2 linked regions of the Methylovirgula sp. 4M-Z18 genome follow. The protein of the gene in region 1 interacts with the protein of each later gene in a pairwise test. Links are inferred from orthologs where the notes say so. Each region holds a gene or a part of one and is shown in the gene's direction. Other genes may lie near its edges.

Evidence for each region.
Region 2: the proteins of ybgC (region 1) and secA interact in binary tests that used the Escherichia coli proteins (3 or more experiments, as listed by UniProt). The link is inferred for Methylovirgula sp. 4M-Z18 from one-to-one orthologs.

What each region holds. Positions count from the first base shown.
Region 1 is NZ_CP149574.1:1,388,092-1,391,329, forward strand. What follows is about bases 50-2,965. They hold ybgC (tol-pal system-associated acyl-CoA thioesterase), read left to right. Parts: upstream 50-1,258; coding sequence 1,259-1,672; downstream 1,673-2,965. Other genes in these bases: V9T28_RS06270 (DUF882 domain-containing protein), read left to right, coding at 1,954-2,965. In the rest of the region: more of V9T28_RS06270, read left to right, coding at 2,966-3,238.
Region 2 is NZ_CP149574.1:238,410-242,114, forward strand. Bases 73-3,455 are described here. They hold secA (preprotein translocase subunit SecA), read left to right. Parts: upstream 73-423; coding sequence 424-3,255; downstream 3,256-3,455. Other genes in these bases: V9T28_RS01020 (alkaline phosphatase family protein), read left to right, coding at 73-136. Also shown: more of V9T28_RS01020, read left to right, coding at 1-72; V9T28_RS01030 (hypothetical protein), read left to right, coding at 3,559-3,705. UniProt on the Escherichia coli protein: Required for protein export, interacts with the SecYEG preprotein conducting channel.

The sequences.
Region 1 (3,238 bases):
CTGTTCGAACGGCAATTCTCGGCATTTCCCAACGAGGACAGGCTGGCTCTGAAGATGAGTCCTCACGTCATGCGCGATTTCCCCAAGATCGTACAACACAGACTACCCGCATCCCATCATCAGATACGGCGGATGATTTTCTCGCTAAGGACAATATGCGAGTCGCATCACATGTCACGATTCCGCCCTGGACGTCGCGAGCGATGAGGAGGGGAAGGCCCGGTTCCGTCGCAATGAGCGAGGCGTCCGGGAGAGACAATGTGCCGTATGCGCGCACCGTATTGAAGCAAAATAGCGCAAGTGAGAGAGTTCAGTAGCCTCGGAGTGCATAGTTTGCTCCCGCATTCTGCCCTCATGCATTCCCAGGCAATTACTTTATCCCTTTTTCTTTAAGGGGTGTCATCAGCACATGAATTCCGCCGATGACCCTTTTTTCTGTGTCGCCTTGGGTCTGCGCGTTCCTGCATATATGGCGGGGCATCACTCCAGACGTTGTTGGCTCATTTTGTGCCGCAGGCCTCACTTTCGGCCGTCCCGGAAATCCACACCACATTGACACACAATTCAAACAATGAAAGGGTGAGCGCGGCTCGGAATGCGTGGCTTCCCCAAAGCGCTGTGTTCCACCCAGCCATCAGAACACTTTACTTCCTTTTCTTTAGGGAAGGGGCATCGGGACACCGGTAGCCCCTTTTTTTCATGCCTGCTCACGCTCTCCCATTGTGTAGTCGGTTAAGCGTGGGCCCGAAGCGCCGGTTGGTTTTGTGTATATCTCGCACACGATCTTGACACATAATTTCAGTAGTAAGATATTACTGCCGCCTTGGAATGCACTTCTCGGCGCTTCACTCCTATCCTCCAGCATTCCCGGGCGATTAATTAATCCCTTTTCTATGAGGGGGCCATCAGGACGACTGATGGCCTTTTTTCGTTTGCCGGGGTGCTCCGATCTTTCTTGCGAACTCGGATGACGGCGGGGACATGGCCACATAGCAACGTGTTCGACATCTCACGTCGACAGTCCTTGCACGGACGAACCGGCATAACGCTATCAAGACACTGCTGCGATGTGCCCAAGGCAAAACAGTTGACCTTGTCCTACCTCCTCAAGACCGCTACAAGGGTGACGGCAAAGGTGGTTTCTGTGCTCTATAAATCAACGACTTAGGGGCGGTGTGTGACCGTCCGCACCGCGCCTGATGCGATCCACAATCGAGGTTCGACCCTGCGCCCCGAGGCAGTTCAGAGGAGCGACGTGATGCCCGAACCCCATCTTCTGCCGATCCGTGTCTATTATGAGGACACCGATTTTTCCGGGGTGGTCTATCACGCCTCTTATTTGCGCTTTCTCGAGCGCGGCCGCACCGAGTTGCTGCGTTCGCTTGGCATTCATCAAGCGGCACTGCACACGGGGGAGACGGCGGGTTTTGCTTTCGCCGTACGTGCGATGACGATCGACTTTTTGAAGCCCGCCCGGATGGACGATCTTGTCACCGTCGAGACTGTTCCCGCGGACATCGGCGGCGCCTCCGTCACGCTCCAACAAAGGATTCTTTTGGGCGAATCTGTGTTGATTCACGCGACGGTCCGGGTCGCTGCCGTCGCCGGCGGCAAACCGGTGCGATTACCGCATGACGTCAAAGTCAAGCTTGCAGGAATGCCAGATCATTGATTTTTCTGGCTTTTCACTGTGGCGCGAAAACATCAATTCACAAGATTCGGTCATAATTCGCTAACCAATTCATTTTTTTGCCATGATGTGGCATATACGCTACAAGCTCACCTGTGCGGGGCAGGTGGGTTACGGCTGGTTAACCCCTTTCGATAATAAAGGCTCAACTACGTCGCGGCATCGCTGCGGCGCGAAAGATAACAGCGGGTTCGGTTTTGCGACATTTCACTTTTGGGCCGCTTTGGCGGAACAGGACAACCTCTTGGGCCGTCAAGGCCGGGTTGGCCCTCAGCGCTCTGGCTTTCGGCACCTCGGCCACGGAAAATGCAATCGCCAATGGCGATACGCGCACGCTCTCCATTTATTATGTCCATACCAAGGAGGCGAATACGATCACCTTCCGGCGGGATGGGCATTATGACGCCGATGGGCTCGAGAAGCTGAATTGGGCCTTGCGCGACTGGCGCCATGACGAGCCCACCAAGATGGACCCGCACCTGTTCGACATTGTGTGGGAAGTCTATCGCGAATCCGGTTCGACGCAGCCGATCATCGTGATGTCGGGCTATCGTTCGCCCGAGACCAATGCCATGCTGCGCCACCGTTCGCATTCGGTCGCCGAACATTCGCAGCATATTCTCGGCAAGGCCATGGACGTCCATTTCCAAGACGTGCCGATGTCGAAAATCCGTGAAATCGCCATGAAGATGCAGCGCGGCGGCGTCGGCTATTATCCGACCGCTGGGACGCCCTTCTGTCATATTGACGCGGGCGGCGTCCGCTCCTGGCCGCGCATGCCGGACGCCCAGTTGATGGCGTTGTTCCCCGACGGCAAGACCGTGCACATTCCGGCCAGCGGCAATCCTTTGCCCGGCTATGAGGAGGCTCGCGCCGAAATCGTGGCGCGGGGCGATTCCGGCTATGTGGCGACGCTGGAAGAAGGGCGCAGCAAAGGCATTTTTGCCGCATTGTTCGGTGGCGGCGAGGATGACGACGAGGAAGTCGCTGCTGCCACATCGACCCGCCGTGGCAAGGCCTCTGCGGCAGCGGCAACGACGGTTGCATCCGCCGATTATAGCGGCAACGGCAAGAACAATGACGGCGCCCGCTCTTTCTTCTTGAATCAGACGAATGCGGCCGTTGCGCAGGATGCGCCTGCCGCTCCGGCACCGGCGACGGTGCGCGGAAAGACGGCAAAGCAGCAGGTGCCGCAGCAGCAGCCGCAACCTGTGGAAGTGGCGGCGCAGGCGAGCGCTGCTCCGGCAGCAGCGCCGCAACCGCAGCCGCAGGCTGAGCCGGCGGCGACGCCGGTCGTGGCTGATGCCGCCGCGCCGGCCGCGGCCGATACCGATTCAGGCATGATGAAGCTCGTGCCGATGCCGCCGCGCCGGCCGAATGATGCGGTGATCGCTGCATTGGCGAGCCTGGGCAATGTGCCGCTGCCGCCGTCGCGGCCCGTGGTTCTGGCGTCGCTGAGCGACGCGCCGGTTGGCGTGGGCAAGGCTGACGCAATCGCGGCAGTGGTGCGCAAGGCTGATGGGCTGCCCGCGATGATCACGCAAGGCC
Region 2 (3,705 bases), 1.1 Mb from region 1 along the record:
GAAAGGCTTCGTCGATCACACCGAATACGACACGACCTCGATCCTGAAACTGATCGAGACGCGGTACGGCCTGGTACCGCTCGGCACGCGCGACGCGGCGGTCAATGACATGACCAACGCGTTGGATTTGCAGTAATATTCTCGAACGACCCGCGGCCTTCGAGGCTCCCGGAGGACCACCGCCCCAAAAGCGGCGGTCCTTTTTGGCATTTCGCCCTTTGTCGTCTCCTCGCATTGACAAGGGAGGGGGGCAATCCTACATGTCACGCGGCATTTTGGCCGGCTTTTGCGGGTTTTCACGCTGAACGAGCGGGACCTGCGGGCTGTCCGTCCGTAGCAGGTTCGCCGAGACGGGGCGCGCCGGGAACCTGAACACCAGTTGCCCGGTTTTGCGGTTTTCTGGCGATATCGAAGGGTTTTTTGATGTTTGGCGCTCTGGCAAAGAAAATATTCGGCTCCGCAAACGACCGCCGCCTCAAAACCTACCGGCCGAAAGTCGCCGCCATTGCGGCGCTTGAGCCGGAAGTCTCGTCCCTGACCGACGAACAGCTCAAGGCGCGCACCCAAGAATTCCGCAACATGCTTGAGTCGGGCAAGACGCTCGACGACATTCTTGCCCCCGCTTTCGCAACCGTGCGCGAGGCGGCCAAGCGCACGCTCGGCCAGCGCCATTTCGATGTCCAGATGATCGGCGGCGTGGTGCTGCATGAAGGCGCGATCGCCGAAATGCGCACCGGTGAAGGCAAGACGCTGGTCGCGACCCTCGCGACCTATCTCAACGCCCTCAACGGCAAGGGCGTCCATGTGGTGACAGTCAACGACTACCTCGCTCGCCGCGACGCCGAATGGATGGGCCGGATCTACAATTTCCTCGGCCTCAGCGTCGGCGTCATCGTGCACGGGCTCGACGACGATCAGCGCCGCCAGGCCTATGCGGCCGACATCACCTACGGCACGAACAACGAATTCGGCTTCGACTATCTGCGCGACAACATGAAATACGAGTTGGCGCAGATGGTGCAGCGCGGCCACGCCTTCGCCATCGTCGACGAAGTGGACTCGATTCTGGTCGACGAAGCGCGCACGCCACTGATCATTTCCGGCCCGTCCGACGACAAGTCCGACCTGTACAATTCCATCGACAAGTTCATCCCGGTGCTGGTGAAGGAAGATTTCGAGATCGACGAAAAACAGCGCAGCGTCCATCTCACCGAGGTCGGCAACGAGCATATCGAACAATTGCTGCGCGAGGCGAATATCCTCACCGAGGGCTCGCTCTATGAGGCGGCGAATGCGACGCTCGTGCACCACGTGCAGCAGGCGCTGAAAGCGCACAAGTTGTTCCAACGCGACAAGGATTACATCGTCAAGGACGGCGAGGTGATCATCATCGACGAATTCTCCGGCCGCATGATGCGCGGACGTCGCTATTCGGAAGGCCTGCATCAGGCGCTGGAGGCCAAGGAACATGTGGCGGTGCAGCCAGAAAACGTGACGCTCGCCTCCATCACCTTCCAGAATTATTTCCGCCTCTACGCGAAGCTCGCCGGCATGACCGGTACGGCGGCGACGGAGGCCAATGAATTCGCCGAGATCTACAAGCTCGACGTGGTCGAAATCCCGACCAACCGGCCGGTGCAGCGCATCGACGAGCATGATGAAGTCTATCGCACCGAGAAGGAAAAGCTCAAAGCGATCGTCAAGGAAATCCAAGAGGCGGCCACCGAGATGCAGCCGATGCTCGTCGGCACGACGTCGATCGAGAAATCGGAAGCGCTGGCGGAATTCCTGAAGACGCAAGGCTTCAAGCAGATCGATTTCGAGCAGCCCGGCGCGATCGACAAGCTCTATGCCGGCGCACGGTCCGGCGTCTCGGCGAAGCAATTTGCCGTGCTGAACGCCCGTTTCCACGAGCAGGAAGCCTATATCGTGGCCGAAGCCGGCGTGCCGGGCGCAATCACGGTCGCTACCAATATGGCTGGCCGCGGCACCGACATTCAGCTCGGCGGCAACGTCGAGATGCGCATCGCCGCCGAATGTGCCGGCATCGAGGATCCGGCGGCGCGGCAGCAGAAAGAGCAGGCGATCCGCGCTGAAGTGGCCGGCTTCAAGGAAAAGGCGCTCGCCGCGGGCGGTCTCTATATCATTGGCACTGAGCGGCACGAGAGCCGCCGCATCGACAATCAGTTGCGCGGTCGCGGCGGCCGTCAGGGCGACCCCGGCCGCTCGAAATTCTTCCTGTCGCTGCAGGACGATCTGATGCGCATTTTCGGCTCCGAGCGCATGGATTCGATGCTGCAGAAATTCGGCTTGAAGGAAGACGAGCCTATCGTCCATCCCTGGATCAACAAGGCGCTGGAAAAGGCGCAGCAGAAAGTCGAAGCGCGCAACTTCGACATTCGCAAGAACATTCTCAAATACGACGACGTGATGAATGACCAGCGCAAGGTCATTTTCGAAGACCGCCGCAAGATGATGGCGCAGGACTCGCTCGAGGAGTCGGTGCACGACATGCGGCACGACGTCGTCGACGATTTGGTCATGAAACATATTCCCGAAGGCGCGTATCCGGATGCCTGGGACGTGACCGGTCTGCACGATCAGGTACGGAACTTCCTCAATCTCGACGTGCCGGTGGCCGATTGGGCCAAGGAAGAAGGCATTGCCGACGAGGAAATGATCGAGCGCCTGACCAAGTCGTCCGACGACGCCTATGCGGCACGGGTCGAGAAGAACACGCCGGACGTGATGCGCTATGTCGAGAAGCAGGTGATCCTGCAGGTGCTCGACCAATTATGGCGCGAGCATCTCATCACACTGGACCATTTGCGCCAGGTGATCGGCTGGCGTGGCCTCGCCCAGCGCGACCCGCTGAACGAATACAAGTCCGAAGCCTTCGAATTGTTCAAGAGCCTGATCGACCATTGGCATCAGACCGTGACGGGCCATCTGATGCGTGTCGAAGTGATGTTCCAGGCGCCGGAAAATTCCGCGCCGGCCATGGAGGCGCATCATTTCGACCCGCAGACCGGCGAGGATGACGAGCAGTTGGCGCGGCTCAATGCCAGTGTCGCGTCAAGCGATTTCTCGGCGCTCGCGGTTGCCGCGCCGGCGCTGGCAGGCGAATTTGCGCCCGCGCCGCCCGCCTTGCGCGATCCGGACGATCCGTCAAGCTGGGGCCGCGTCGGGCGCAACGAGCCTTGTCCCTGCGGTTCGGGCAAGAAGTTCAAACATTGTCACGGTGCGCTGGTTTAACCGGGGAGCTTATACCCAAGGTCGCTAGCGGCGACCTTTGGACCGCTCTTCATTATTTTTCGCTAGGGCCTTGAAAAGGTGAAAAATGAAGTAAGGAACCAACGGTCACCCTCGTGGCCGTTGGTATTAACCGTTTGTAATCCCTAACCTGTCTCTTTCTGTGGGATTGGTGCAAATACCCCAATCCCGCCATATTTCATTCAGGTTGGGTTCAGTGCGTCCGCTTAATATGGTGGCTAAGTTAGAGACTTGCGCGAACCTTCGGCACGTCTCGTGCAAGTTCTGAGAAATTGGAGACCCACTATGGCATTGACCCTCAAGAAGAGCCTCGCCGGCGGCCTTGCCGGTCTGACCTTGATCACCGCGCTGACCATGAGCGCAACGCCGGCGGCCGCTTGGTGGCGCCACGGCGGCTGGGGATGGGGTGGCCCGGCTATCGCTGCGGGCGTG